One region of the Streptomyces sp. NPDC107522 genome, then DNA from elsewhere that is predicted to be linked to it. Evidence: riboswitches for the same ligand, from Rfam matches in the RefSeq annotation. Region 1 holds a riboswitch; each other region holds the start of a gene.
The links. Region 1 has a riboswitch for cyclic di-AMP ahead of ACZ7L6_RS02665 (M23 family metallopeptidase). Riboswitches for the same ligand answer to the same signal wherever they lie in the genome.

Region 1 (9,880 bases):
CCTCCCCACCGGAGACCCCATGACCACCCCCACCCCGTTCCTGTCGCTCACCTGGACCGACCACGTCACCGGCCGCCAGGGCTTCCTGGTCGTGGACCGGCTGGTGCGCGGCGTGTCCAGCGGTGGGCTGCGGATGCGGCCGGGCTGCACGCTGGACGAGGTCGCCGGGCTCGCCCGCGGCATGACCATGAAGGAAGCCCTGCACTACGACCCCGAGGCGCGCTACGTCCCCTTGGGCGGTGCAAAGGGCGGCATCGACTGCGATCCCCGGGATCCGGAGGCGTACGGGATCCTGGTCCGCTACCTGCGGAGCATGCGGCCGTACATCGAGAGTTTCTGGACCACGGGCGAGGACCTCGGCCTCTCCCAGGACGTGGTCGACCGGGCGGCGGCCGAGGCAGGGCTCGTCTCGTCCGTCCAGGCGGTGTATCCGCTGCTCGACGACGAGGCCGGCGCCCGGCGGCGGCTCGCGGACGCGTTCGCGGTCGAGGTGGACGGCATCGGGCTGGACGAGCTGGTCGGCGGCTGCGGGGTCGCCGAGTCGGTGCTCACGGCCCTGGACCGGGCGGAGGTGCCGTACTGGAGGACCCGCGTCGCCGTGCAGGGCCTCGGGACCATGGGCGGCGCCACGGCGCGCTTCCTCACGCGCGCGGGGCTCACCGTCGTGGCCGTCGCCGACATCAAGGGCACGATCGCCAATCCGGCGGGCCTCGACATCGAGGCACTGCTCGCGGCGCGGGACGCGTACGGCACCGTCGACCGCGCCGCGCTGCGCCCCGGCGACCGCGAACTGCCGGGCGACGCCTGGCTGTCGGCCGAGGCGGAGGTGCTGGTCCCGGCAGCCGTGTCGTACGCGATCGACGCGGCCAACCAGGGGGTGATCACGGCCCGTTGGATCGCCGAGGCGGCCAACATGCCCGTACGGCCCGAGGCGGAGGAGCTGCTCGCCGAGCGGGGCGTCACGGTACTGCCGGACGTCGTGGTCAACTCGGCCACGAACGCCTGGTGGTGGTGGACGCTGTTCGGCGACATCGGCGCGGACGCGGACGAGGCCTTCGCCCACACGAGACGCTCGATGCGCGCCCTGACCGACCTCACCCTCGCCCGCGCCGAGGCCGACGGAACATCACCCCGGTCCGCCGCGCACGCCATCGCGGCGGACCGGCTGCCAGTGATCGCCGAACGGTTCGGCTGGCACCGGTGACGCCGTCACCACGCGCGGCGCACAGCCACTACTCGACCTCGGTTACGGGCGGACAGGGCCTGCGCCCGACCACAGCACGGGAACGGCCCGGGGAGGGCTCGGGAATGGCCCTTGGCGAGGCTGGGGCCCGTCGGCAAACTCCCGTCGTCCGCCCGGAGGGCGGGCCCGGCCGGCGGCGATGGGGGTCCCCGCGAGAGCTCGGCGAAGCCGGTTCGCGCGGGGGCGGGGAGAGGTCACGTGGGCGTTTCGACCGCGGCGAGCGTGCGTGCCAGGCGCCGCCGGGCAGGCGGGAATTGGCCGACAGGGCCTAGGGTGACGGAGTGGGTAGAGTGCGGTTGAGCGTGGCGGAGCGGCGTGAGGAGTTGCTGCGGGCCGCCGTGGAGCAGATAGAGGCGCGGGGCGTGGCGGCGGTCAGGATCGCCGACGTGGCCTCGGCACTCGGGGTGAGCAACGCGCTGGTGCTCTATCACTTCGCCACGAAGGAGAAGCTGGTCGCGGCCGCGTTCACCCATGCGGCCGAGGGCGACCTGGCCCGGCTGCGCAGGCTCCTCGGTCGCCGTACGACGGCGCTGCGCAGGCTGCGGGCGGCGGTGCGCTGGTACGCGCCGACCGGGCAGGCCAAGGGCTGGCGGCTGTGGATCGAGGGCTGGGCGGCGGCGCTGCGCGAGCCCGCGCTGCAGGAGGTCACAAGGGAACTGGACCGGCAGTGGAAGGCCGCCATCGCCGAGGTCATCGTGGAGGGCGTGGCCGCGGACGAGTTCCGCTGCCCCGACCCCGCCGGCACGGCCCTACGGCTCACGGCTCTGCTCGACGGGCTCGCCGTACAGCTGACGTCGTACCCGGGCGCGGTGTCACGCGCGCGTGCCCAGGAGTGGGTGGACGAGGCGCTCGCCCGGGAACTGGGGCTGGAGCGGGAGGCGTTGACCGCGTCGGCGCGGTGAGGTCGCCGATCGCAGGGCACCCGGTTTCACCACAGCCACGACAGCCGCGTCCGGTTCACCACGGCCACAACAACCCCGTCCGGTTCACCACGGCCACGACAGCCGCGTGGGCCGCACCCCCTCCAACAGGGCACGGCCCACACCGCCGAGGCACCGTCTCAAGCCACCGATTCGATCCGCATCTTGATGTCGTCCGGCGACAGCGTCCCCTTGGCCGTCACATGGTCGCCCGACGACTCGCCCCGCAGACGCCGTCCGATCCACGGCACCAGGTACTCGCGCGCCCAGTGGACGTCGTCCCGGCGTATCTCGAGGGTGCCGCGGGGCGGGAGCGGCGGCCACGGCTGGTCCGGGTCGGCCGGAACCTCCAGGCCGAGGACCTGACCCGCGCGGAGCGCCACGCGCGTGTGCCCCTCGGGAGACAGGTGGAGCCGGTCGTCGTCCCAGGCCCGGCGGTCCTGGACGGTCTTCAGGGACCACAGGTCCAGGACGGGGCAGCCGTACCGGTCGGCGATGGCCCGCACATGGCCGTTGTACGTGGCGATCTTGCCGCGCAGATGCTTCAGCACGGGCACGCCACGGGTGTCGAAGCCGGTAGTCACCATGACGGTGCCGACGGCGGAGGTGAGCCGGACGACAGCCCGCTCGAAGCGCTCGGCCACCTCGTCGGGGTCGGTGCCGGGCCGGATGATGTCGTTGCCGCCCGCGCAGAACGAGACCAGGTCCGGGGCCAGTTCCAGGGCCTGCGGGACCTGGTCCTCCACGATCTGGTCGAGCAGTTTGCCGCGCACGGCGAGGTTGGTGTACTTGAAGTCGCCCTCGGGTCGCCGGTCCGCGAGCAGTACCGCGAACCGGTCGGCCCAGCCGACGAACGCCCCGTCGGGGCCGGGGTCGCCGACGCCCTCGGTGAAGCTGTCCCCCACCGCGACGTACGACCCGATCTCTGATCTGCTGTCACTCTTCGAATCGCCTGCCACACAGGCATGATTCACCTTCGAATGTGACCTACGCGACCGTAAGGAAGGGTTGACGCGCGGTGAGATAAGCCACTCCTAAAGTGTTGGCCAAACCTGGAATACTCCTCTGATCAGGGGCGTTGTGGGCTCAACCGCCACACCCGGAAGCAGCTGATCCGGAAGTGACTCCAAACGGTCCGGAACGCGAAGTGCCCACTGCGGTAAGGCTCTTGGTCGACGTAGTCGAAGACGAGCCGTCCGTTGTTCCACCACTGCACGGTCGCCCCGTCGGAGACGACACGGACCCGGTTGGGCTGGTTGGGCACCAGCAGCGGCTCGGTGTAGTCGTGGATCAGCGGGCGGACTCCGGCCTCGCCGACGTACCGGCGCAGTCGCGTCGTGGTGTTGTAGTTGGCGCCGTAACCGGCGTAATAGGTCTTGAGGTAGTCGTACTCGGCGAGCGCACCGTCCCGGCGCGTGGCGAACAGGTCGTCCGGGGAACGGACGTCGGTGGCGTTCCAGAAGTTGTTGAGGTCGGACACGCGGTCGTTGGCCCCGCCTTCCGACACGGCGGTGGCCGTGTACTCGAGGACGTACGGCCCTTCGAGGCGTTTCCTGAACCACACCGTCGCACCGCTCGGCACGTCGATCTCCAGCACACCGCGTGACGCGGTGACCGTGCCACCGTCCTGCAACTCGGTCAGCCACTGGGCGAGGCCGTGGCGGAAGTCGTCGTGGGCGACGAGCCTGCGGTGGGGCGCGGCACTCGCCGCGCCCGCGGGAGCCAGTGCCCCCAGAGCGGCACCGGCGGCCAGGATTCCGAACGCTCTGCGCGTGGTCGTCACGAACGGGACTCCTTCATAGGGACGTTGAGGCGCCAGAAAGCGCTTGCAGCGGCCGAGCGGAGATCACTCCCCCCCGATCACCCCCTCTTTGTCGACACCCGGACACACCGAAGGCCGGACCCGGGGATCGGGGTCCGGCCTTCGGTGGCGTGTCAGGTGAGGCTTCGGCGGGGGTCAGCCGATGGCGACACCCTTGGAGCGGAGGTAGGCGACCGGGTCCACGTCCGAGCCGTAGTCCGGCGTGGTGCGGATCTCGAAGTGCAGGTGCGGGCCGGTCACATTGCCGGTCGCGCCGGAGAGGCCTATCTGCTGCCCCGCGGTCACGGTCTGGCCGGGCGAGACGGAGAGCGAGGAGAGGTGGCCGTACTGGGCGTAGTAGCCGTCGGCGAGCCGGATGACGACCTGGTTGCCGTACGCGCCACCCCAGCCGGCGGAGACGACGGTGCCCGCGCCGACCGCCTTCAGCGGGGTGCCGGTCGCGGCGGCGAAGTCGACGCCGGTGTGGTAGCCGCTCGACCACATGCTGCCCGCCACCTTGTACGCGGTGGCGACGGAGGCCGCGGAGACGGGGGCGCTGAAGCCACTGGCGGCGCCGGCGGTGTCGGCGCTCTCGGCGGCCTTGGCCGTCTTCGGGGCGGAGGACTTCGCGGCGGACGAGTCCGACGACGGCTTCGAGGACGACTTCGAGGACGAGGAGGACGAAGAGGGGGACGACGGCGACGACTTGGGGGCGCTCGTCGCGGCCTTCTTGCCGCCGATCGTGAGCTTCAGACCGGGGTGGATCAGCGACGGGTTCTCGCCGACGGCCTCGCGGTTGTCGGCGTAGAGCTTCTTCCAGCCACCGCTGACGTTCTGCTCGTCGGCGATCTTCGAGAGATAGTCGCCGACCTTCACCGCATAGGTCCGCACAGCCGTCTTCTGCGCGGCATCCTTCTTTTCGGCCACCTTCTTCTCTGCGACCGGAAGGGACTGAACGGCCTTTTCCGAAGCGGCCTGCGAAGGAGCGGCGTGGGCGCCGGTGGCCCCGAAGAGCGGGAGGGCGAGAGCGGCGCCGCCGGTTCCGGCGACGGCGATGGAGCGGGTGAAGCGGGGGGACTTCGGGCGGCGGTGCTTACCCTTCGCGGGCATGGCGAATTCCTCTCCGGCGCCTGCGAGGTGAGCTGTCGGGTGCGGACTGGAGATGCCCGGCCGCGGCGAACGCGGCTTTACCCCTAGCCTGTTCCGGAGACCGGAACAGGCGGTTCTACCTGTGGGTCCCCCGCTCCTGCCATGGTCGGGTGAGTCGGTGCGGGCTCCGGTCGGCGGCAGGATTCGGCGTCCGTCCGGATTGGTGGCGAACGTAAGCGAGGAAGACGCACGGGAACAAGTGAGAGGTTCCGTCCGAATGCGTTCCTGTTGATCCCTTGTGGGAATTCCCGGTCACCCTGAGTGAATTATGGGTGCGTCGCCCGACACAAAACCCCTTGAAAATCACGTGAATTACGTGAACATGACGGGCGACGCTCGGTCACGAATATGACGCTCCTCACGTGACCCGGCTCCAGCTTTCCCCAGGTCAGGGCGAGTTGGAATGAAGGCGCCAATTCGGACAGAACCACTAGATGCGACGCAGTCGGATAACTGCCGCATCGAGGTCGCCACGCAATCCGGTGCGCAGTCCGTGATGCAGCAATACGGCACCTCGGTGAACTTCGCCCGTTTCGCGGCATTCATACGACGCTGTCGGGTCGAGCCCCCGCAGCCGCAGCGCCGGTACGGCCTCGCCGTAGCTCTGCGCCTGGAGCCAGGCGAGGACGACGGTCTCGTCGCCGAGCACGTACTGCACCGCGCTCAGCCCGCCCCGCGGAGGCCGCAGCCGGTAGAGGTCTCCGCGCTGCACGAGGGGCCGGATCTCCTTGTAGAGCTCCACCCATTCCCGCGCCTCGGCGAGCTCCGCCTCGGTCCACTGCGCGAGGTCGCCGCCGACGCCGAGCACGCCCGCCATGGCACTCACGAACCGGAACCGCAGCGAGCTGACCCTGCCGTTGAGCTGGTTGTTCGGGCTGTCGGTGACCCACGCGGCCATGACCCGCGCCGGATGGATCTGGCTGAACCCGTGCTGGATGGCGAGCCGGTCGAGCGGGTCGGTGTTGTCGGACGTCCACACCTGGTCCGTACGACTGAGCACACCCAGGTCGATCCGGCCGCCGCCACCCGAGCAGGACTCGAAGGCGACACCCGGGTGAGCGGCGCGCAGCCGGTCCAGCAGGGCGTAGAAGGCGTGCACGTGGTCGACCCAGAGCCGCTGCGGGTACACCTCGCCGGGCCAGCCCGCGTCGGTGAAGCAGCGGTTGAAGTCCCACTTCACGTAGTCGATGGGGGCGCTGGAGAGGAGCCCGTCGAGCTGGTTCCAGAGGTACTCCTGGACATCTTCGCGTGCGAGGTTCAGTACGAGTTGATTGCGGAACTCCGTCCGCTTTCGTCCGGTCTGGTACTGCACCCATTCCGGGTGGCCGCGGTACAGCTCGCTGTCCGGATTGACCATTTCCGGCTCGACCCAGATGCCGAACTGCATGCCGAGGGCGTGCACGTAGTCGGCGAGCGGCTTGAGGCCGTTCGGGAAGCGGTCGGGGTTGGGCGTCCAGTCGCCGAGTCCGGCGCGGTCGCTGGTGCGCACCCCGAACCAGCCGTCGTCGACGACGAACAGCTCCACACCGATGGCCGCGGCCCGCCGCGCAAGGGTGCCCTGCTGTTCCTCCGAGATGTCGAACTCGGTCGCCTCCCACGAGTTGAACAGCACGGGCCGGTCCTGATCGGCGTCAGGGATCACGTGGGCGCGCTGATAGGCGTGCCAGGCCCGGCTCGCGCCCCCGAAGCCACCGTCGCTCCACAGCCCGGCGAAGACCGGCGTCACGAACGACTCCCCCGCCGCCAGCCGCAGCAGCCCCGAGTCGTCGTAGCCGACCCCGCCGGTGATCTGCACGCGTGCGTCCGGCAGCTGGGCCACCGCGATCCGCCAGGAGCCCGACCAGCCGAGGGCGCAGCCGTACACCTCGCCGCTCTCCTCGGTGGCGTCGGTGTCGAGCGCGACCCAGGGCAGAAGCGGATGCCCGGTGTGGCCGCGACGGCTGCCGAGGACCTTCTCACCGTAGGTGAGGGACGACTGCGTCAGCCGGGACTCCGCGGCCCAGCGTCCGTGCAACTGCGACAGCCGCCAGTCCTCGCGGTCGGGCAGGGTCCAGGTGGCCGAGTCGGCGCGCAGCAGCTCCAGGTCGGGCCCCTGGTTGTCCAGGGTCACCCAGCGCTCCACGACGTCGTCGCGCATCCGGTAGTGGAGCGTGATGCCCAGCCCGCCGTCCCGGAACCGCAGCCGCAGCTCCTCTGCGTCCGCGGCGCCCGCGGTTTCGTACGTCTCGAAGGTCCACTCGGTGCCGCGCCGCTCGTCGGTGCGCACGGACAGGGCCGGCCGTACGAAGCGGGGGCCGCCCTCGACCGGGTACTCCTCGTGCCCGTCGAGCTGGGACTCGAAGCCCCGGTACGCCGGAAGCGGGCGGGCGGCCAGCTCCTCGGCGTCGGCGAGCGCGATGCGCGGGCCCCAGTGGATGTGCAGCAGCTCGTCGCCGTCCGTGAGACGGAGGGCGTAACTGCTGGTCGGCCCGGAAAGAACCCAGGTACGCCCGTGGTCGGAGATCTCCAGCATCAAGCCCTCACATATTCGAACAGGTCCGATCAAGCCGGAACATCATCACGGGCCGCGAGCCTCAGATGCAACGCCTGTGGACAACTCATTGCCCCAGGAATCCATGTCGTATGGTCGAGAGCGCACCCCGTCGGCCGCACCGCCGAGCCGCGTCGGCGGGGCCGACTGGGAGGAGCCCCCGTGACGCAGCAGATCCCGTCGACCGAGCCCGAGCTGGCCGGAGTCCGCAACTTCCGGGATGTGGGCGGCCTTCCGACCGTGGACGGACGGCGGGTGCGGTACGGGGTGCTGTTCCGCAGCGGCCACCTCGCACACGCGACCGAGGAGGACGCCGCCTTCCTGGGTTCCCTGGGCCTGCACACGATCTTCGACTTCCGCAACGCGGCCGACCAGAAGCTCGAGGGTCCGGACGTCGAGCTGCCGGGTGTGCGCAATGTGAACCTGCCGCTGAGCGATCCGGCGGACGGCGCCGAGTTCTGGAAGATGGTGCGCGACGGCGACATCGACCAGTTGCGGGAGATCCTCGCGGACGGCAAGGCCGCGAACCGGATGATCGACTCGTACCGCAGGATCATCAAGGAGCGCACGACCGAGCACTCCCAGGTACTGCAGGCGCTCACGCAGGACAGCGTCCCCGCCCTCATGCACTGCGCGGCGGGCAAGGACCGCGCCGGCCTCTCCATCGCCGTGACGCTGCTCGCCCTCGGCGTCGAACGCGAGGCGATCCTCGCCGACTACCTGGAGTCCAACGCCAAGCACCGCCGCTACAAGGTGCACCGCAGCAGCAGCGCCGCCTCGGCCTACTCCCCCGAGGTCATGGAACTGCTCAGCCCGCTGTTCGACGCGCGCGCCGAGTACCTGACGGCGGCCTTCGAGACGATCGAGGAGACGTGGGGCGGCGTCGACACCTACCTGGAGCAGGGCCTGCGCATCACCCCGGAGGCCCGCGAGCGACTGCGCGCGCGGCTGCTCGACTGAGCCCCGGCCGCTGCCGGGCGACCGCCGCGCCCCTCTGCCTCATCCCTGCCGCTACTTCGCTCCTGCCTCGAACAGCAGGTAGATGAACGCCGCGAAGAGATGCCCCACCGCGATGTAGATGATGAGCCGCACCCACAGGGCGCGCGGGAACTTCTCCTCCATGTCGCTCATGGCGTCTCTCCAGGGGTGGGGCCCAGGCACAGCGTGGCCGTGGGGCTCTGCAGCAGGGTGTGGACGAAGAGGAGCTCGACCCCGCCCTCGTCCTGGGCGGCGATCCGGTGCGGGGTCAGCGAGTCGAAGTGCGCGCTGTCACCGGGAGCGAGCCGGTGCATGGTGTCCCCGAGGCGCAGCCGCAGCCGCCCCTTGAGCACGTACAGCCACTCCTCGCCGGGGTGCACGCGCACGATGTCGCCCTGCGAGCCGTACGGCACATGGACCCGCAGGGCCTGCATCCCGCGCCCGGACGCGCCCGCCTGCCAGTACGTCCAACCACCGGCCGCGGTCGGCTCCATGTCGGCGGCGCGCACGACGGCGTCCCGGTCGGCGACCGTCTCGCCGAGCAGCTCGGAGACGGTCGTACCGTAGATACGCGCGAGCGCGAGCAGCATCGGCAGCGAGGGCTGGCGCCGCCCGGTCTCCAGGCGGGAGAGGTGGGCGGGCGACAGCCCGGCGGCGCGGGCCGCGGCCTCCAGGGTGAGGGAGGCGCGGCGGCGCAGCGCGCGGAGCTGGGGCGCGACCGCGGGAAGGGCCTCGGCCGGCGCGTTCGCCGGCTCGGCGGCGACACCGGGCTCCGGCTCGGCCTCGGCCTCGGCCTCGGTCTCGGTCTCGGGAGAGCTCATACTCTCCATTCAGCCGAAGGTTTGCCCCATCGGCAAATTTCTTGCCTCTGAGGCAAAAGCCCAACTGCCGCCGACTCACCGGTTGGCCACCGCCTGCTTGATCAACGTCTTGCCGAAGTCCCACATCAGTCCGCCACCGCTGTGCGCGTCGTCCATCACGTCCGTGAAGGCGTCGACGAACCGGTCCACCTCCCGCTCACCGATGATCAGCGGCGGGATCAGCTTGATCACCTCCAGGTGGTCCCCGGAGACCTGGGTGAGGATGCGGTGCCGCCGCAGCAGCGGTACGACGACCATCTGCGCGAACAGGCCCTTGCGCGCGGCCTGCAGCATGGTCCAGCGGCTCCGCAGCTTCAGCGAGTCGGGACGCCCGAACTCGATGCCGATCATCAGGCCCCGGCCACGGACGTCGGCGAGCAGCTCGTACTTGTCGATCAG
Region 2 (9,880 bases), on a different contig from region 1:
CGGACGATCGAGGTGGCCTCCCGGTCGGTGACCGGGATCAGCCGGTGCGCCATGTCCCCGAGCAGCTGGGAGGCGGCTCCGGCGAGCCCGAAGGACAGCACGGCGCCGGCCGCCGGGTCGATCACGGCCCTTACGACGGTGTCCACACCGCGCGGTGCCATGCTCTGCACGACCGGTCGCAGCTCCTCGGGCTTGCCGAACAGGGCGGTCAACTCGGCGTACGCCCGCCGCAGTTGCTCCTCGTCCGCGAGATCGAGCCGTACGCCGCCGAGGTCGGCGCGGTGGCGCAGGTGGGGTGCGGTGGCCTTGAGGGCGACGGGGTAGCCGAGGGTGCGGGCGGCGTCGGCGGCGGCGTCCGGGGTGGGGGCGTGCAGGGCGCGGTGCACCTGGATGCCGTACTTGCCGAGCAGGTCACAGGTCTCGTCCGTGCCGAGCGTGAGCCCTTGCCCGCGCGCGAGCAGTCCGTCGATCAGCTGGGCGGCCCCCTTCTCGTCGATGTCCTCGTACTCGGGCACCTTGCCGGGGTCGGCGGCCTCGCGCCGCCACTGGGAGTACTTGACGGCTTCGGCGAGGGCACGGACGGCGCGTTCGGCGGCGGGGTAGGCGGGGATGAGGCGCGGGGCGTTCTCATCGGTGTCCGGCTGTTCGGGCTGCGGGTCGGCCGGGAAGTCCAGGGGGCGGAAGGGGTGGGCGCGGCTCGCGGTGCCGGGCGCCTTCGTGCCCGCCTTGGGGGCAGTGCTCGCCGCGGCCGACAGTGCTTCCGCGAGGCCGCCGAGCTCGACGTGCACGACCAGCACCGGCTTGCCCGGCACGCGCTCGGCCGCCGACCTCAGGGCCTGAGCCAGCTCCGCATCGCCGGTCGACGCGTCCCCGATCGCCGGTATGGCGGTGACGACGACCGCGTCGCACGTCTCGTCGGCCAACGCGCGCGACAACGCCGCGTGGAAGTCCGCCGCCGACGCCCCCGTCGTCAGGTCCAGCGGCGGCAGCGGCCGCAGCCCCTCGGACAGGCACGCGTCGTACGTCAGCAGCCCCAGCGACTCGGAGTTCCCCAGGATCGCCACGCGCGGCCCGGCCGGCAGCGGCTGGCGCGCGAGGAGCAGCCCCGCGTCCACCAGCTCGGTGATCGTGTCCACCCGGATCACCCCGGCCTGCCGCAGCAGCGCGGACACGGTGGCGTGCGGCAACCGCGTCGCCCGTACCGCGTGCCCTTGCGGCGCCGCGCCGCCGTGCCGCGCCCCCTGCACCACGACCAACGGCTTCGCGGCCGCCGTACGCCGGGCGAGGCGGGTGAACTTGCGGGGGTTGCCGATGGACTCCAGGTACATCAGTACGACATCGGTGTCGGGGTCGTCGTACCAGTACTGCAGGACGTCGTTGCCGGACACGTCGGCCCGGTTGCCGGACGAGACGAAGGTCGACACACCGGTGACGCCGGTCACCCCGCCGCCGCGACGGTGCAGCCGGGACAGCAGTGCGATCCCGATCGCACCGGACTGCGCGAACAGCCCGATGCGTCCCGGGCGGGGCATCTGGGGCGCCAGTGAGGCGTTCAGGCGGACGCTCGCCGCTGTGTTGATGACCCCGAAGGCGTTCGGCCCGATGATGCGCATACCGTACGCGCGCGCGTGCCGGACGAGCGCACGCTGCCGCTCGCGGCCGTCGGGCCCGCTCTCGGCGTACCCGGCGGAGACCACGACCAGCCCCTGCACGCCGTGCTCACCGCACTCGGCGACCACCTCGGGGACGTGCTCGGCGGGCACGGCGACCACCGCGAGGTCGACCGGCCCGTCGATGTCCCGCACGGAGCGGTGGGCCGGCACTCCGTCGAGCTCCTTGAGGTCCTCCGGCAACGCCTTGTTCACGGCGTGCAGCCGCCCCGTGAACCCGGCGTCCCTGATGTTGTCCAGGACGCTGCGGCCCACCCCGCCCGGCATGCGGCCGACGCCGATGACGGCTACGGAACCGGGCACCAGCAGCCGCTGCACGGATCGCGCCTCGGCGCGCTGCTCGCGCGCGTACTGCACGGCGAGCGAGCGGTCCGTCGGCTCCAGGTCGAACTCCAGGCGTACGACGCCGTCCTCGAAGCTGCGCTTCTGGGTGTACCCGGCGTCGGTGAACACCTTGATCATCTTGGTGTTGGCGGGCAGCACCTCGGCGGCGAAGCGGCGGATGTCGCGCTCGCGGGCGACGGCGGCGATGTGTTCGAGGAGGGCGGAGGCGACGCCGCGGCCCTGGTGGGCGTCCTGCACGAGGAAGGCGACCTCGGCCTCGTCGGCGGGTGCCGACGCGGGCGTTCCGTCGGGGCCGATCCGGTCGTAGCGTACGGTTGCGATGAACTCGCCGCCCACCGTGGCCGCGAGTCCCACCCGGTCCACAAAGTCGTGGTGCGTGAAGCGGTGGACGTCCTTCGCGGACAGACGCGGGTAGGGCGCGAAGAAGCGGTAGTACTTCGACTCGTCCGACACCTGCTCGTAGAAGCTGACCAGACGCTCGGCGTCATCAACGGTGATGGGGCGGATGCGTGCGGTGCCGCCGTCGCGCAGCACCACGTCGGCTTCCCAGTGGGCGGGGTACTCGTGCCGGTCCGAGGCGCTCTGCATGGGGCCAGAGTACGGCTCGCGTCCGACAACGGCGCGAGGCAGTCTGTGGAGGACGTATGTCGGGTCGAGGCCGCGACCCGACGGTCACCTCAGGAGGGGCGGTTTGTCCCTCCCGGCAGGCTTCACGCGTGTGGGAAACTGGTCTAGACAACCCTGAACACCGAAGGGCAGCATCACATGGCTGAGCGCCGCGTCAACGTCGGCTGGGCCGAGGGCCTTCACGCCCGCCCCGCTTCCATCTTCGTCCGGGCCGCCACGGCCGCAGGTATCCCGGTGACGATCGCCAAGGCCGACGGCAACCCCGTCAACGCGGCCTCCATGCTGGCCGTCCTGGGCCTGGGCGCCCAGGGCGGTGAGGAGATCGTCCTCGCCTCCGACGCCGAGGGTGCGGACGCCGCCCTCGACCGTCTGGCGAAGCTGGTCTCCGAGGGCCTCGAGGAGCTGCCCGAGACGGTCTGAACGGACCGGTCGGATCTCCGCGGTTAGCGGTGAAGCCGCGTCTGCCTTTCCGGCGGACGCGGCTTCGCTGTTTTCGAGCAGCAGTCACAGGAATTCACCGCGGACCCGAAAAAGGGCAGCGGAAATTCCCCGCCGCCGAATATCACCTCTTTGTATACGGCGCCCGTGTTAATGCCGCAGGCTCGGCATGTTTACGGGATGTTGCGAATTCCTCACACGCTCCGCGCGATCAACGCCGCCGGAGCCGAAGCGCAGCCGGTGCGCGGCAGTCGAGCGCTCGGTGTGCAGCGCCGTGATCGCCCGGGCGCGCTCGCCGTCGCCGCGCGCCACCGCGTCCACGATCGCGCCGTGCTCGGTCCAGTACTCCACGGGATCGGCCGGCGACTCCACGGCGTACATCCAGGCGATCTTGTGCCGCAGCTGGGTCAGCATCGAGGTCAGGGCGGGGCTGCCGGAGGCCTGGGCGAGCGTCTCGTGGAACCAGCCCCCCAGGGAGCGCAGGTCGTCGCTGTTCCCCCTCCGGGCCCGCTCCTGGCCCAGCCTGACGAGGCCGCGCAGCACCTTCAGATGGGCCTCGGTGCGCCGCTGGGCGGCCCGGGAGGCGCCGAGCGGCTCCAGGAGGCCGCGCATCTCCAGCAGGTCGGAGGCCTCCTGCTCGGTCGGTTCGGCGACGCACGCGCCCGCGTGCCGCCGGGTCACCACGAAGCCCTCCGCCTCCAGGGTGCGCAGGGCCTCCCGCACGGGGACGCGGGAGACGCCGTAGCGGCGTGCGAGGAGTTCCTCGGTGAGCCGGCTGCCGCGCTCGTAGACACCGGCGACGATGTCGTCCCGGATCGCCGTGCATACCGAGTGCGCCGGAATACGCATGACCGACCTCCGCTTTAATCCCCGTGAAACGTCGACGAATGACGTGTGTTGAGTGACTCTATGGCAACCGGCCGGAATTTCCGACGGCGGGTCGGAATCCAGGGATATTTTTTGGACAGCGGATCGTCTCAGAAACGCCGAAAGCCCCGGCTCGGGGAGCCGGGGGCTTCGGGGTTGCGGTGCAGCGTGAGCCGGGAGCTTCGCGGTTGCGGTGCGTCGCGAGGCGGGGCTTCGGGACTGCGGGTGCTTCGTGCGGCGTGGCTTCGGTGAGACGCCGAGTGAGGCGTCAGACGTTCACGCCGTGCGAGCGGAGGTAGGCGGCGGGGTCGATGTCGGAGCCGTACTCCGCCGTCGTGCGGGCCTCGAAGTGCAGGTGCGGCCCGGTGACGTTGCCGGTGGCGCCGGACAGGCCGATCTGCTGGCCGGGCGTCACGGTCTGCCCGACCGAGACGCCGATGGACGACAGGTGGCCGTACTGGGTGTACGTGCCGTCGTTCATCTTGATCACGACCTGGTTGCCGTACGCCCCGCCCCAGCCGGCCTCCACGACGGTGCCGGCTCCGACCGCGTGGACGGAGGTGCCGCTGGCGGCGTGGAAGTCGACGCCGGTGTGGCTGCCGGAGGACCAGACGGCGCCGCCGGCCTTGTAGCCGGTGGAGATGTACGAGCCGGCGATCGGGGCGACGTAGGACAGCAGGCGCTTGCGCTCGGCCTCGCGGGCGGCGCGCTCCTTGGCCTCGCGCTCCTTCTTGGCCTTCTCGGCCGCCTTCTTGCGCGCGGCCTCCTCGGCGGCCTTCTTGAGGGCCGCGGCCTCCTTGGCGGCCTGCTCCTGTGCGGCGGCCTGGGCGTCGATCTGGTCGGCGATCGAGTTGTCGACGGTGATGACGGGGATGAGGCCCGTCTGCTCCGCGGCCGGTTCGGCGGCGAGCGCCGGGGCGGCCAGGGTGCCTATGACGCCGGTGGCGGTGAGCGCGGCGACGCCGGCCGCGCGGGCCGTGGTGCGCTCGAACCGGCCGGGCCGGCGGTGCTTCCCAGTGGGACGCTTCTTCTCGGTGGACTTCCCGGTGGCGCAGCTGAACGCCATGAAGTGGCTGATCCTTTCCTTCCCTCTCGCCTACCGGGTTAGCTGACGGGTTCGGAGCAGGAAGGTCTCCTACGGGCCCCCTCGCTGGCGCGCGGGCGTCCGATTCACCCCAGGGACTACGGGTGGGTCCCCGGCTCCCCTGGCTCGCGCCGTACGGGGACTCGGCGATGGCTGTCCGGTGCCGCGGGCGCGGCGCACTGCCTGACGGACAGCCCGGAAGACGCTAAACGGGGCATCTTTCAATCCCCAAACGGATCACGGCTTTTGTAGCGCATCCCACAGGCAATACAGGCAACCTCTCCCTCAATTCGGGCATAAGGGGGCCCTGGTGACTCTTCCGTCACCAGGGCCCTACGCGCGCGTGCCGCTGTGCGGCGCTTGCGTGTCCTCTACTCGGCTGCCACGACGGTGACTTCGCCGATGCCGAGCGCCTCCACGGGCTCCCGGATCTCGGCCGCGTCGCCGACGAGGATCGTCACCAGACGGTCCACTGGGAACGCGCTCACGGCCGCGGCGGTGGCCTCGACGGTGCCGGTCGCGGCGAGCTGCTGGTACAGCGTCGCCTGGTAGTCGTCGGGCAGGTGCTGCTCGACCTGGTCGGCCAGCGTGTTCGCCACGGAGGCGGCGGTCTCGTACTTCAGCGGCGCCACCCCGACGAGGTTCTGCACGGCGAAGTCCCGCTCGGCGTCGGTGAGCCCCTCGGCGGCGACGCCGCGCAGCACCGTCCACAGGTCCTGCAGCGCGGGACCGGTGTTCGGGGTGTCGACGGAGCCGCTGATGGCGAGCATCGCCGCGCCGGTGCCGTCCGGGGCGGAACGCAGGACCTGTCCGAACGCGCGCACGCCGTAGGTGTAGCCCTTCTCCTCGCGCAGGACCTTGTCCAGCCGGGAGGTGAGGGTGCCACCGAGGCAGTACGTGCCGAGCACCTGCGCGGGCCACACGCGGTCGTGCCGGTCGGGGCCGACGCGGCCGATCAGCAGCTGCGTCTGGACGGCGCCGGGACGGTCCACGATGACGACACGGCCGGTGTCGTCGGCGGTCACCGGCGGGACGGGGCGAGGCTCGGCCGCACGGCCGGTCCAGGCGCCGAGGGTGTCGCCGAGCAGGGCGTCGAGGTCGACGCCCGTGAGGTCGCCGACGACCACGACGGTGGAGGTGGCGGGGCGGACGTGCCGCTCGTAGAAGGCGCGTACGCCCGCGGAGTCGATGCCCGCGACCGTGTCCTCGGTGCCCTGGCGCGGGCGGGACATGCGCGAGGTCGCCGGGAACAGCTCCTTCGAGAGCTCTTTGGCGGCGCGGCGCGAGGGGTTCGCCATCTCATGCGGGATCTCGTCGAGCCGGTTGCGCACCAGGCGCTCGACCTCGGCGTCGGCGAACGCGGGCGCCCTGAGGGCGTCGGCGAGCAGGTCGAGCGCCTTCGGCAGACGGGAGACCGGCACCTCGAGGCTGACGCGCACGCCGGGGTGGTCGGCGTAGGCGTCGAGGGTGGCGCCGCAGCGCTCGAGCTCGGCGGCGAACTCCTCGGCGGTGTGCTTGTCGGTGCCCTCGGACAGGGCGCGCGCCATGATCGTGGCGATGCCGTCGAGGCCCTTCGGCTCGGCGTCCAGGGGCGTGTCCAGGAGCACCTCGACGGCGACGACCTGCTGGCCGGGGCGGTGGCAGCGCAGGACCGTCAGGCCGTTGTCCAGCTTGCCGCGCTCGGGCGCCGGGAACGCCCAGGGCCGGGCCTCGCCGGCCTGGGGCTGCGGGTGGAACTCCATGCTGGCGAGCTCGGTCACTGCGCCGACTCCTCGTTCTCGTCGGTGGTCTCGGCGGTTGCGGCGTCCTCGGCGGCGGCTTCCAGGTCGTCGGCCTCGCCGGCGACCGGCTCGTACACGAGCACCGCGCGGTTGTCGGGGCGCAGGCGGGCCTTGGCGACGGCCTTGACCTCATCGGCGGTGACGTCGAGGACGCGCTGCACGGCCGTGAACGCGAGCTGCGGGTCGCCGAACAGGACGGCGTACCGGCACAGTTCGTCGGCGCGGCCCGCGACCGTGCCGAGCCGGTCCAGCCACTCGCGCTCCAGCTGGGCCTGGGCGCGCTCCATCTCCTCGGCGGTCGGGCCCTCCGCGGCGAAGCGGGCGAGCTCCTCGTCGACGGCCGCCTCGATCACGGGCACCTCGACATCACCGGAGGTTTTCACGTCCAGCCAGCCCAGGGAGGGCGCCCCGGCCAGGCGCAGCAGGCCGAAGCCCGCCGCCACGGCCGTACGGTCACGCCGTACGAGCCGGTTGTAGAGACGGGAGGACTCGCCGCCGCCGAGGACGGTCAGCGCCAGGTCGGCGGCGTCGCACTCGCGCGTGCCGTCTGTCGGGAGCCGGTAGGCGGCCATCATCGCGCGCGCGGGGACGTTCTCCTCGACGACCTCGCGCAGCTGCTCGCCGATGATCTCGGGCAGCGAGCCGTCGCGCGGCTCGGGCTTGCCGTCGTGGGCCGGGATGGAGCCGAAGTACTTCTCGACCCAGGCGAGCGTCTGCTCCGGGTCGATGTCGCCGACGATCGACAGGACGGCGTTATTGGGCGCGTAGTAGGTGCGGAAGAACGCGCGGGCGTCCTCCAGGCTGGCCGCGTCCAGGTCGGCCATCGAGCCGATCGGGGTGTGGTGGTACGGATGTCCGTCCGGGTACGACAGGGCGGTCAGCTTCTCGAACGCCGTGCCATAGGGGACGTTGTCGTAGCGCTGGCGGCGCTCGTTCTTGACGACATCGCGCTGGTTGTCCAGGTTCTCCTGGTCGAGCGCCATCAGCAGGCTGCCCATGCGGTCGGCCTCCAGCCACAGCGCGAGCTCCAGCTGGTGGGCGGGCATGGTCTCGAAGTAGTTGGTGCGCTCGAAGCTGGTCGTGCCGTTCGGCGAGCCGCCCGCGCCCTGGACGAGCTCGAAGTGACCCGTGCCCTTCACGCTTCCCGAGCCCTGGAACATCAGGTGCTCGAAGAGGTGGGCGAGTCCGGTACGGCCCTTGACCTCGTGGCGGGAGCCGACGTCGTACCAGAGGCAGACCGCCGCGACCGGCGTGAGGTGGTCCTCGGAGAGCACTACCCGCAGGCCGTTGGCCAGGCGGTGCTCCGTCGCGGTGAGGCCGCCGGATTGTGCCTCCGGTGTGGCCGTGTGACCCATGGGCAAGGTGTCCTTCCGGTCAAGTGCACTGCGTTGTGTCGAGCAGTTCGTGCTCAGTTCCTGCCACTGTATGCAGCGTCCGAAGGGTCGGCGAAGTTCCCGGTCACAACGCCGTGCCGGGACGCCCTCCTCGACGGCCTCGGGCAGGTACCCGGCGATCACTCCGGGGAGTGAACGGTCGCGCGGCGCGGACTTGCCGTCGCGGGGTCCGAGCGCACCGGTGAGGTCGGTTGCCCGCCCCCTGCGCGAGCTGTCCCCCGTTGCAAGAGGAGTGACCGTAGATGCGGTTGATACCGAATCCTCCCCGTCGGATGCGGAGGACCAGGGGCGTCGGCGACACTTCTCGAACCCCTGGCGGGAGCCCAACATCGGGTCCTGGTCGGTGGTTGTCAGTGCCGCGGTCCACAATGGTCCGCGTCAGACCCGTCAAACGCTCGCGCGACCAGCAGACAGAAGGAGCCGGCAGCGATGGCCCGCCGCAGCACGAAGACCCCGCCGCCCGACGACTCGTACGAGGAGAGGATCCTCGACATCGACGTCGTCGACGAGATGCAGGGCTCCTTCCTCGAGTACGCGTACTCGGTCATCTACTCCCGCGCCCTGCCGGACGCCCGCGACGGTCTCAAGCCGGTGCACCGTCGCATCGTCTACCAGATGAACGAGATGGGCCTGCGCCCCGACCGCGGCTATGTGAAGTGCGCCCGCGTCGTCGGCGAGGTCATGGGTAAGTTGCACCCGCACGGCGACGCGTCGATCTACGACGCCCTGGTGCGCATGGCCCAGCCCTTCTCGATGCGCGTCCCGCTGGTCGACGGCCACGGCAACTTCGGCTCGCTGGGCAACGACGACCCGCCGGCCGCCATGCGGTACACCGAGTGCCGGCAGGCCGCGGCGACGAGCCTGATGACCGAGTCGATCGACGAGGACACGGTCGACTTCAACCCCAACTACGACGGCCAGGAGCGGGAGCCGGTGGCCCTGCCCGCCGCCTTCCCCAACCTGCTGGTCAACGGCTCCTCGGGCATCGCGGTCGGCATGGCCACCAACATGCCGCCGCACAACCTCTCCGAGGTCATCGCGGCCGCCCGCCACCTGATCCGCCACCCGAACGCGGATCTGGACGCCCTGATGAGGCACGTCCCGGGCCCCGACCTGCCCACGGGCGGCCGGATCGTAGGCCTGACCGGCATCCGGGACGCGTACGAGACGGGCCGCGGCACCTTCAAGATCCGCGCGACGGTCGAGATTGAGACCGTGACCGCCCGCCGCAAGGGACTGGTGATCACCGAGCTGCCCTTCACGGTCGGTCCGGAGAAGGTGATCTCCAAGATCAAGGATCTGGTCGGCTCGAAGAAGATCCAGGGCATCGCCGACGTCAAGGACCTCACCGACCGCGCGCACGGCCTGCGCCTGGTCATCGAGATCAAGAACGGCTTCGTGCCCGAGGCGGTCCTGGAACAGCTCTACAAGCTGACGCCGATGGAGGAGTCCTTCGGCATCAACAACGTCGCGCTGGTCGACGGCCAGCCCCTCACCCTGGGCCTCAAGGAGCTCCTGGAGGTCTACCTCGACCACCGCTTCGAGGTCGTCCGGCGCCGCAGCGAGTTCCGCCGCAGCAAGCGGCGCGACCGCCTGCACCTGGTCGAGGGCCTGCTCACGGCGCTCGTCGACATCGACGAGGTCATCCGCCTGATCCGCTCCAGCGAGAACAGC
Region 3 (9,880 bases), on a different contig from region 1:
GGCTGAATGACGCGGACCGGCGTCGAGAAGCGGAAGCCCCTACGGGTGGGCGGGGGCCAGGGATGGCGGCGCCTTCTCCTCGAGCGCCAGACAGGCCGGAAGTGCTGGTCAGACGCAGGCCGTGGAAAGCCGTGTGCTTCGAGTCCTGCGGATGGCGTACTATGGACTCACCGACGCGGGGTGGAGCAGCTCGGTAGCTCGCTGGGCTCATAACCCAGAGGTCGCAGGTTCAAATCCTGTCCCCGCTACTGAAGGCTCAGGGCCGGAACTGATCAGTTCAGTTCCGGCCCTGAGTGTTTTTCTCCCGCGCCCCCTCCCGACTCCCGTCGGCCCCACTCGCCCGGTCGGCCCTCCCCACTCGCCCTCCGCCCCCGCTTCGGAAACGCTGGTGGCGTGGAGGAACGGCGGATCTCGTACGCACGCCGGTTCGTCCGGCTGCTGCCGGCCCTGTCGATCGGGGCCGGGGGCGTGTACGACTACGCCACCCCGACGGATTTCACCGGCGCCCCCTTCTTCACCGCCGCGCCCCTGGTCGCCGCCCCGCTCTACACGCAGCGCGGCACGGTCGTCACAGGCCTGGTCGCCTTCGCCGTACTGCTCGGGCTCCGCATTCATCTCGGCGGCCTCCCCCGGGCGGAGGTGATCACCGAGCTGGTCACCGTGGTGGTCGTCTGCGTGCTCGCCGTCCTCATCAACCTTCTCGTCCGCCGCAGCAACGAGCGCCTCGCCTCCGCACGCGAGATCGCCGAGGCGGCCCAGCGCGCCGTCCTGCCGGAGCCCGCCGAGCGGATCGGAGGGTTCCAGATCGCGGCCAGGTACGAGGCGGCGCAGAAGGGCGCCTCCATCGGCGGTGACCTGTACGCCGTGCAGGACAGCCCGCACGGTGTACGGGTCGTCGTGGGGGACGTACGCGGCAAGGGCATGGGTGCCGTGGGGGCCGTCGCCGTCGTCATCGGGGCCTTCCGGGAGGCCGCCGAGCAGGAGGCCACTCTGGAGGCAGTGGCACAGCGGCTGGAGCGGGCGCTGGCGCGCGAGCGTATGCGGCGCGAGGGAGTCGAGTCCTACGAGGGGTTCACCACCGCCGTACTCGCCGAGCTGCCGCACGGCAACGGGATCGTGCGGCTCGTCAACCGCGGGCACCCACCGCCCCTGCTGCTGTACGCCGACGGCAGCGTGCGCTCGCTGCTCGCCACCGAGCCCGCGCTGCCGCTGGGCATGGCGGAGCTCGGCGCCTGGCCCGACCGGGCCGAGGAGGCCGACTTCGTGAGCGGATCCACGCTGCTGCTGTACACCGACGGCCTGTCCGAGGCGCGGGACGAGAACGGACGGTTCTACGACCCCGAGGTGGGTCTCGCGGGGCAGCGGGCCGACGCACAGCGCGAGCCGGCCGCGCTCCTCGGTGCGCTCGCCGCGGAGGTGCGCCGGCACTCCGGGGACGGGATGGCGGACGACATGGCCCTCATCGCCGTACGACGACCGTGATCGTTCTCACCAAGGGTGATCGGGCGACCGCCCTCCGCATAACAACTGACATACCGTCAATACCTGTGTGGCTCCCGAGCCTCGGCCAACTCGCCCGATTTAGGCCGCTCATGACCCCTAAGTCCCGCTGAAAATAGTTAATGATCAAGCGGAACAGCTTGGAATCCGCACCTCGCGTCTATTAACGTTCGATAACGCAGCGCGGTCGTCCCAGCCGTCACAAGAGATGGCTCCGTGCGCACGCGCCGAATCCCGCAAGGGAGCCGGGGAACCACCACCCTGGGGTGAATCGCGCGGATTCCGCCGTGAAGTCACGGACGGTATACGCGCGTAGGAGACCTTCCTGCTCCGAACCCGTCAGCTAACCCGGTAGGCGAGAAGGAAGGAAAGGAGTACGCCCACGTGGCGTCCAACAGGCCTGCTACGCAAGCCCCGTTCGTGCCGAGTCAGCGCAGCACCGACACCTTCGGCTACGACAGCTACCGCACCGACGAGGGCCCGTTCGAGGAGTGGAACCCCACCGCGGAGTCCATTCGTCCGGTCCGTGGCAGGCATCGCGTCGCCAAGCAGCGCGGCGGGGGACTCGCGCGCAGCTCCACGGTTCTCGGCGTCGGCGTCATAGCCGCCGTCGGCGCGGGCGGCATGGCCAGCGCGCAGAGCGGCAAGCCGCCGGTCGCCATCACCATGCCCGACCTGCCGCTGATCTCCGACGACGACTCCTCCGCCGCCGAGGACTCCGCGACCGCGCTGAGCACCATGGGCGAGACCACCGAGGAGACCACCCAGGGCACCAGCGACGCCGGTGAGGCGCTGCGGGCCCGGATCATCGCCCAGGTCGAGCAGCAGCAGGACCAGATCCAGAACAAGGCCGCCGCCGAAGCGGTCGCCGCCGCCGAGAAGGAGGCCGCCGCCGCGGCCGCCAAGGCGGAGAAGGAGGCCGAGGCCAAGGCCGCCGCCGCCAAGGCCAAGGCCGAGGAGGAGGCCCGCAAGAAGGCCGAGGCCGAGCGCCTCGCCGAGCTGGCCAAGCAGTACACGCTGCCGACCTCCTCGTACACCATCACCTCGACCTTCGGTCAGGCCGGCGCCTACTGGTCGTCCGGCTACCACACGGGCCTCGACTTCGCCGCCCCGTCCGGCACGCTGATCAAGGCGGTCCACTCCGGCACGATCACGTTCGCCGGCTGGGACGGCTCGTACGGCTACAAGACCGTGCTGACCCTCGACGACGGCACCGAGCTCTGGTTCGCGCACCAGTCCTCGATCAGCGTCAGCGTGGGCCAGAAGGTCAACACGGGCGACGTCATCGGCCGCGTGGGCGCCACCGGCAACGTGACCGGTGCCCACCTCCACCTCGAGGTGCACCCCGACGGCAGCACGAGCGGCATCGACCCGATGGCGTGGCTGCAGAGCAAGGGCCTCACGCCCTGAGGTTCACCCGCTTCCGAGACCGCGTTTCGGATGCCCCGGCCTTTGATCCCGGTTCCGATCCCCCGGCGGTCCTGACGGCTACCCCCCACGTCAGGGCTGCCGGTTTCCGGAGCGCCGGGGTCCGCTTGTTTACGGGAAATTTGCGGGCGTCCCGGAAGACCGGGCTCCGCCAAGCGCGTTGATGTCGAGCATGACTTCTCTTCGCAAGCTCGGCTCCTCCGACCTCGAGGTCTCCCCGCTCTCCCTCGGCGGCAACGTCTTCGGCTGGACCGCCGACGAGGACCGGTCCTTCGCCGTCCTCGACGCCTACACGGCGGCCGGCGGCAACTTCATCGACACGGCCGACTCGTACTCGGCCTGGGTCGAGGGCAACGCGGGCGGCGAGTCCGAGACCATCATCGGCAAGTGGCTGCGGGCGCGCGGCAACCGGGACGACGTCGTCATCGCCACGAAGGTCAGCCAGCACCCCGACTTCCAGGGCCTGTCCGCCGCCAACATCAAGGCCGCCGCGGACGCCTCGCTCCGCCGCCTCGGCACCGACCGCATCGACCTCTACTACACCCACTTCGACAAGCCCGAAGTCCCGGTCGAGGAGATCATCGGCGCGCTGGACGAGCTGGTGAAGGCGGGCAAGGTACGGCACATCGCCGCCTCCAACATCTCCGCCGAGCGGCTGCGGGCGTCCCTGGACTTCTCCGACCGCGAGGGCCTCGCCCGGTACGTCGCCCTGCAGCCCCACTACAACCTGGTCTCCCGCGACACCTACGAGGGCGAGCTCCAGGACCTCGCCGAGCGGGAAGGCCTCGCGGCGGTCCCGTACTACGCCCTGGCGTCCGGCTTCCTCACGGGCAAGTACCGCGCCGGTACGACGGTGGGGAGCCCGCGCGCCCAGGGCGCCGGCAGGTACCTGGAGACGGAGCGGGGCCGCAACGTGCTCGCCGTCCTCGACGAGATCGCCCAGGCCCACGAGGCGCCGGTGGCCACGGTGGCCCTGGCCTGGCTGGCGTCCCGGCCGACGGTCGCGGCCCCGATCGCCTCGGCCCGGACGGTCGAGCAGCTGCCGGCACTGCTGGGCGTGGCGGAGCTGAGGCTGACGGACGGGCAGCTGGAGAAGCTGACGGCCGCGTCGGCCTGAGTCCTTCAGCCCGCCTGGGGTGCTGCCCCCTGGCGGGGTCGGAGGGGCGCAGCCCCTGAAGGCCGGGACGGGTAGGGGCGGCGGGGGCGAGACCGACACCGGCCCGCCCGCCGCCTACTACGGTCACGTCCGATACGGGTTGTACGCGGGGTACGGCACCCCTCCGTACCCCTGCCCGTACATCTGTCCGTACATCTGTCCGTACGGCTGCCAGTGACCCGGCGCCGGATATCCATACGTCGGCCAGACCTGCGCGGCATTCAGCGCGGGGCGTGCGAAAGCGCGGCGCCCCCACAGCTCGTGCAGCAACTCCCGTTCCCGTACGACGAAGTCGGCGCCGGCCCGTCCGCGGCGCCCCCGGTGCCGTAGGAACGCCAGCGACGTGGCGTACGCCTCGTACTGCGCCACCGCCCGGGCCGCCTCCCGCCCGCCGTGGCGCCGCGCGTACTGCCGGGCCACCCGCCGGGCCCGCATCGAGCCGAGCGCGAACGGCTCGCCCGGGGTCAGCCACCCGGCGGCGACGTATGCGGGCAGTTCCTCGCGCACGGTCCTCAGCTCGCGCTGCCGGGTCCAGATCACGAGCCAGGTCAGCAGGCCGAACGTGGGGACCATGAAGGCCGCGTAGACGGCGAAGAACCCGTACTCGCCGAGGGCCGACGAGCCGTTCCAGGTGGCGTGCATGCCCATGGCGAGCAGCAGCCCGGAGATCGGGAGGAGCACGCGGCGCAGGTGCTGTCGTGGGCCGGACAGCGCCGCGATGCCGAAGCCGATGCCGGTGAGGACGGTGAAGAGGGGGTGCGCGAAGGGCGACATGATGACGCGGACGAAGAAGGTCGCCGCGGTGACGGAGGCGATGCCGCTGTCGCCGGAGAGCTGGTCGGTGCCGAAGGCGGTGCCGAGGTAGAGGATGTTCTCGGTGAAGGCGAAGCCGGTGGCGGTGACACCGGCTATCACCACGCCGTCGACGATTCCGGTGAAGTCCTGTCTGCGGAAGAGGAAGACGAGCAGGACGGCGGCCGCCTTGGCCGTCTCCTCCACGATGGGCGCTATGACGGTCGCGCCGAGGGTGTCCGCGTGCGACGGATCGGCCGTCGCGGTCGCTATCCATCTGGTCGCGAAGCTGTTGGCGACGATCGCTATCAGCGCCGCCGCGCAGGCGCCCCAGGCGAAGGAGAACAGCAGGTTGCGCCAGGGGCCCGGTTCGACGCGGTCCAGCCACCGGAAGGAGGCGACCAGCAGCGGCACCGGCAGCACGGCGAGCCCGAGTCCGACCAGGAACCCTTCGGTGCCGGTCTGCTCACGCACCAGGGCGAGGATGACCAGCCCGGAGAGCGCGAGCAGGGTGCTGAGCGCGCCGTAACGCACCCAGCGCTTCTGCCACCAGTGCGCGTGCCGCAGTGCGCCGCCGGCGGGACCGGTGGGGTGCGTCGGGTACGGGGGACAGGTGGCCACGGCATTGACCCTAACGAGACGGGGGCGCCGCCCGCAGCAGCGCGAGGGGTTCCGGCGCCGGTGGGGGTGCTGTCGATGCTGCTTTAGATGCCCTGCAGATGCTGTTGTCGGTGCTCTTGTACGCGCTCTTGTAAGTGCTGTTCTTCCCGCTGTTCTTCCCGCTGTTCCTACCGCTGTACGCGGCGGAAGAGCAGGTCGTTCACCACATGACCCTTGTCCAGTCCCTGCCCCTCGAAACGGGTCAGCGGACGGGACTGCGGACGCGGCGCGAACCCGCCGTCGGCCTGGGTGTTCTCGAAGTCGGGGTGTGCGGTCAGCACTTCGAGCATCTGTTCGGCGTACGGCTCCCAGTCGGTGGCGCAGTGCACGAGGGCTCCGGGCTTCAGCCGGGTCGCGGCGAGGCTGAGGAACTCGGGCTGGATGAGGCGCCGCTTGTGGTGCCGCTTCTTGGGCCAGGGGTCGGGGAAGTAGACGCGCAGCCCGTCGAGCGAGTCGGGGGCGAGCATCTCGCGCAGCAGGATGATGGCGTCGCCGTTGCCGACGCGCAGGTTGGTGAGCCCGTTCCGGTCGGCGAGGCCCAGCAGATTGCCCTGACCGGGGGTGTGCACGTCGACGGCGAGGATGTTGGTGCCGGGATCGGCGGCGGCCATCTGGGCCGTGGCCTCCCCCATCCCGAAGCCGATCTCCAGAACGACCGGATTGCTGTTCCCGAACAGCTCACCGAGGTCGACGACGCGCTGCCCGTCGATGTCCAGCCCCCACTTGGGCCACAGCCGCTGCAACGCGTCCGCCTGCCCCGCGGTCACCCTGCTCCGCCGCGGCTGGAAACTCCGGATCCGCCGCTCGAAGTGCGACCCGGCGGGATCGGCCTTGGGCCCGTCCGGGAACCGGGGCTCGCCCTTGGCCCGGGTGTGCCGAATAGAGACACCCGGGAGGTGAGGGGCATGCTCGCCGGAGAGGCCGGGCTGCTCGGAGGCGCCGGGCTGCTCGGAGGCGCCGGGCTGCTCGGGGATGCCGGGGGTGCCGGGGGCGTCGGCTTCTGGGGCGTTGAGGGAGTCAGACACAGTGGGATCGATTTTACGGGGACGGCGCGGCACCAGGTTTCAGCCCGTCCGGCAGCCGGATCAGGTCAGCAGGTGACCGTTGGGAGCCTTCGCCCGCTCCTCGTACTCCGGCAGGACCAGGACGTCCACCCCCTCCCCCGCCAGCACACCGCTCCCGTCGGCCCCCGCCACGAATGTGTCCGGCTCCCGCCAAGCCGTCACCACCCGCCGTACCCCCGCCTCCAGGATCAGCCGCGCACAAGGCACAGGCCGGGACGCCCGGCGCGTGCACGGCTCCAGGCTGCTGTACACCGTCGCGGTCGCCAGCCTCGGATCCCCCGGCGCGATCTTCGCCAGCGCCGCCTCCTCCGCATGCACCACCGGATCGCCCCCTTCCCGGGAGTACCCGCGGGCCAGCTCGGTCCCGTCGGCGGCCACGACCACCGCCCCCACACTGAACGCCGTATCCGACGGCGGACACTGCGCGGCGAGCTCGCACGCCAAGGCCAGCCAGTGCCGGTCGGCCGCGGCAGGGAGGACTCCGGCGCCCGGCGCCGTCGGCTCGTAGCGCATCAGCACGACGTCCTCGATCCGCCGCGTCTCCAGCAGGCGCAGCCGTCCGCCCTGGTACCCGCCCGGCCCGAACAGCCGCGGCGCGTCCGGGTCCCCCACGAACAGCGGCGCCAGCACCAGCTGCAGCTCGTCCGCCAGCCCCTGCTGGAGCAGCTGCGTGTGGATCGTGCCACCGCCCTCGACCATCAGCCGCTCCACCCCGCGCACCTCGCGCAGGTGCTCCAGCAGGCCGCGCCAGTCGAGCTCCGCGCCCAGCGCGACCACGTCCGCCGCGACCGGCGCCCGCCGCAGCCGCTCCGCGCCCTTCTCCGTCGTACAGACGACCTTCTCGCCGCCGGTGTGCCAGAAGTTCGCCGTCGGATCCAGTTCGCCGGACGCGCTGACCGTGACCTTCAGCGGATACTCCGGCTTCCCCGCCGCGACCCGCGCCGCCCGCCGCTCGGCGGAGTTCACCAGCAGCCGCGGGTTGTCCGCGCGGATCGTGCCGGCGCCGATGAGGATCGCGTCCACGGACGCCCGTACCTCGTCGACCCGGTCGAAGTCGGCCGGGCTGGACAGGAGCAGCCGCTCCGGGGTGGTGTCGTCGAGGTAGCCGTCCAGGGAGACGGCGGCGGACAGCAGGACGTAGGGGTACGACGGCATCGGCGCGCTCTCCGGCTCGGCTTCTCGGCATCTCAGGCTTGGTTCAAGTTTGAAACAAACCTACACTGGTCGCATGACGACTCGCTGGCTCACTCCCGAAGAGCAGCGCGCCTGGCGCGCGTACATCGCCGCCGCCGCGCTCGTGGAGGACGCGCTGGACCGGCAGCTCCAGCAGGAAGCCGGCATGCCCCACCTGTATTACTCCATCCTCGCCACCCTGTCCGAGGCTCCGGAGCGCCGACTGCGCATGACCGACCTCGCGGAAGGCCTGAAGATCACCCGCAGTCGGCTGACGTACGGCGTCTCGCGGCTGGAGAAGGACGGCCTGGTGCGGCGCGAGGACTGCCGCTGGGACAAGCGCGGCAGCATCGCGACCCTCACGGACGAGGGTATGCGGGTCCTGGAGGGCGCGGCCCCGGGGCATGTCGAGACCGTACGGTCGCTGCTCTTCGACCGGCTGACCCCGGAGCAGGTCGGACAGCTGGAGGAGATCTTCACGGCGATCGGCGAGGGGTTCCAGGGGGACAGCGCGCACGCGACGCCGGATGAGGTGCCCTGGCGGCGGCGTTCCGGCAAATCCTGTTCGTAACGCCCCTTGTACGGGTTGTACGTGACGCGCATGACAAACCTGTTGCTTCAAATTTAAAGCATGGGGTAGGGTCCTGGACCGAGGAGCTGCTTCAAATCTGAAGCAGCAGGCCCACGGACGGAACCCGGAGAACCCGCATGCCCGACTTCACCGCCGCCGCCACCCAGCGCGCCCGCGTCCGGGTCCCGCTGCGCTTCCACGACGGCTACCGTGCCGACGCCGAACTGGTCACCTTCCACGGACTCGCCGACGGCCAGGAGCACGTGGCCGTCGTCCTCGGCGACCCGGCCCCCGGCACCACCCCCCTGGTCCGCCTGCACTCCGAGTGCCTGACCGGCGACGTCTTCGGCTCGGCCCGCTGCGACTGCGGTCCCCAGCTGCGCGAGGCCGTCGAGCGCATCGCCGAGCACGGCGGCGTGCTGCTGTACCTGCGCCAGGAGGGCCGCGGCATCGGCCTCTACAACAAGCTCGACGCGTACGCCCTCCAGGACCAGGGCCTCGACACCTACGCCGCGAACGCAGCCCTGGGCCTCCCCGAGGACGCCCGCGACTACACGGCCGCCGCCCAGATGCTCACCGCCCTCGGCATCGGCGAACTGGACCTGCTCTCCAACAACCCCGACAAGGCCGACCAGCTGCGCGCCCTCGGCATCGAGGTCCGCGACCGCGTCCCCACCGGCGTCTTCGCCACCCCGGACAACGTCCGCTACCTGCGCGCGAAGGTGCTGCAGACCCAGCACACGCTGCCGCTGGGGGATCTGGCCGGGCTCAACGTGGGCTGAAGCACCTGGGCACAGCAAAGGGGCGGGCGCCCGGCACCGGACACCCGCCCCGCTGTCGTACGTACGACGACTACGGCGTGACCTTCTCGATCGTCACCCCGCCCACACCCGCGGTCGTCCCGCGCGTGTTCACCAGCCGTACCTCACCGAAGAGCTGCCGGCCCTCGGGCACGGCCCGCGCCACGGTGACGTTCGCCGACACCTTCGCCGAGTCGCCCGTGCCGAGCTTCACCGCGGCCTCGCCGACCGTGACCGAGCCGAGCGAGGACGAGAAGAACGCGTCCCGGTATTCGTACGCGGTCGAGCCGGACGGCACCTCGAAGCCGACGACCTCCACGGTGTAGGTGCCGGCGGCCGGGGCGGCGATGGAGACGGCCTCCTCGGAGTCGCCGTCCGCGGACTGGCCGACGAGGTTGCCCTCGGCGTCGTACACGTTGAGGTCGAGGTCGGCGCCCAGGTCGGAGACCTTGCCGATGGCGACGTCCAGGGACGTGGTGCCCTCGGGGAACCCGATCGTGCTGGTCTGCGTCGCGCCGTCGGCGATGGTGGGCCGCGTGGTCCTCGACGAGCCGAGCGCGCCGCCCTTGAGGGTGCCGTCCACGGCCTCCAGCTTGTTGGTCACCGTCCAGGAGGCGGCGACCGGCGTGCCGACCTCGGCCTCCGGCACGGTCACGGACGCCGGGTCGAAGGAGGCGCCGTACACGGTGGCGTTCAGCTTGTACGGGTTGTCCAACAGCGCCGACGTACGGCGCGC

Region 2: another riboswitch for cyclic di-AMP. It lies ahead of ACZ7L6_RS27400 (M23 family metallopeptidase); the one in region 1 lies ahead of ACZ7L6_RS02665 (M23 family metallopeptidase).
Region 3: another riboswitch for cyclic di-AMP. It lies ahead of ACZ7L6_RS29555 (M23 family metallopeptidase); the one in region 1 lies ahead of ACZ7L6_RS02665 (M23 family metallopeptidase).

What each region holds. Positions count from the first base shown of each region.
Region 1 covers NZ_JBVKAU010000001.1:612,514-622,393, reverse strand. Annotated here, with positions in the region: gene ACZ7L6_RS02685 (Glu/Leu/Phe/Val dehydrogenase dimerization domain-containing protein) at 20-1,204, shown strand; gene ACZ7L6_RS02680 (TetR/AcrR family transcriptional regulator) at 1,525-2,145, shown strand; gene ACZ7L6_RS02675 (SGNH/GDSL hydrolase family protein) at 2,304-3,122, opposite strand; gene ACZ7L6_RS02670 (DUF6250 domain-containing protein) at 3,233-3,946, opposite strand; gene ACZ7L6_RS02665 (M23 family metallopeptidase) at 4,121-5,074, opposite strand; cyclic di-AMP (ydaO/yuaA leader) riboswitch at 5,079-5,236, opposite strand; gene ACZ7L6_RS02660 (alpha-galactosidase) at 5,544-7,625, opposite strand; gene ACZ7L6_RS02655 (tyrosine-protein phosphatase) at 7,806-8,603, shown strand; gene ACZ7L6_RS02650 (DUF6126 family protein) at 8,655-8,774, opposite strand; gene ACZ7L6_RS02645 (helix-turn-helix domain-containing protein) at 8,771-9,442, opposite strand; gene ACZ7L6_RS02640 (aspartate aminotransferase family protein) at 9,518-9,880, opposite strand, start outside.
Region 2 covers NZ_JBVKAU010000009.1:121,880-131,759, reverse strand. Annotated here, with positions in the region: gene ACZ7L6_RS27415 (bifunctional acetate--CoA ligase family protein/GNAT family N-acetyltransferase) at 1-2,603, opposite strand, end outside; gene ACZ7L6_RS27410 (HPr family phosphocarrier protein) at 2,781-3,062, shown strand; gene ACZ7L6_RS27405 (GntR family transcriptional regulator) at 3,231-3,929, opposite strand; gene ACZ7L6_RS27400 (M23 family metallopeptidase) at 4,216-5,013, opposite strand; cyclic di-AMP (ydaO/yuaA leader) riboswitch at 5,026-5,190, opposite strand; gene ACZ7L6_RS27395 (M16 family metallopeptidase) at 5,403-6,791, opposite strand; gene ACZ7L6_RS27390 (M16 family metallopeptidase) at 6,788-8,167, opposite strand; gene ACZ7L6_RS27385 (DNA gyrase/topoisomerase IV subunit A) at 8,636-9,880, shown strand, end outside.
Region 3 covers NZ_JBVKAU010000011.1:18,966-28,845, forward strand. Annotated here, with positions in the region: tRNA gene ACZ7L6_RS29545 (tRNA-Met) at 175-248, shown strand; gene ACZ7L6_RS29550 (PP2C family protein-serine/threonine phosphatase) at 394-1,482, shown strand; cyclic di-AMP (ydaO/yuaA leader) riboswitch at 1,716-1,873, shown strand; gene ACZ7L6_RS29555 (M23 family metallopeptidase) at 1,885-2,910, shown strand; gene ACZ7L6_RS29560 (aldo/keto reductase) at 3,101-4,045, shown strand; gene ACZ7L6_RS29565 (PrsW family intramembrane metalloprotease) at 4,169-5,497, opposite strand; gene trmB (tRNA (guanosine(46)-N7)-methyltransferase TrmB) at 5,665-6,561, opposite strand; gene ACZ7L6_RS29575 (dihydrofolate reductase family protein) at 6,622-7,755, opposite strand; gene ACZ7L6_RS29580 (MarR family winged helix-turn-helix transcriptional regulator) at 7,829-8,344, shown strand; gene ACZ7L6_RS29585 (GTP cyclohydrolase II) at 8,482-9,126, shown strand; gene ACZ7L6_RS29590 (S8 family serine peptidase) at 9,197-9,880, opposite strand, start outside.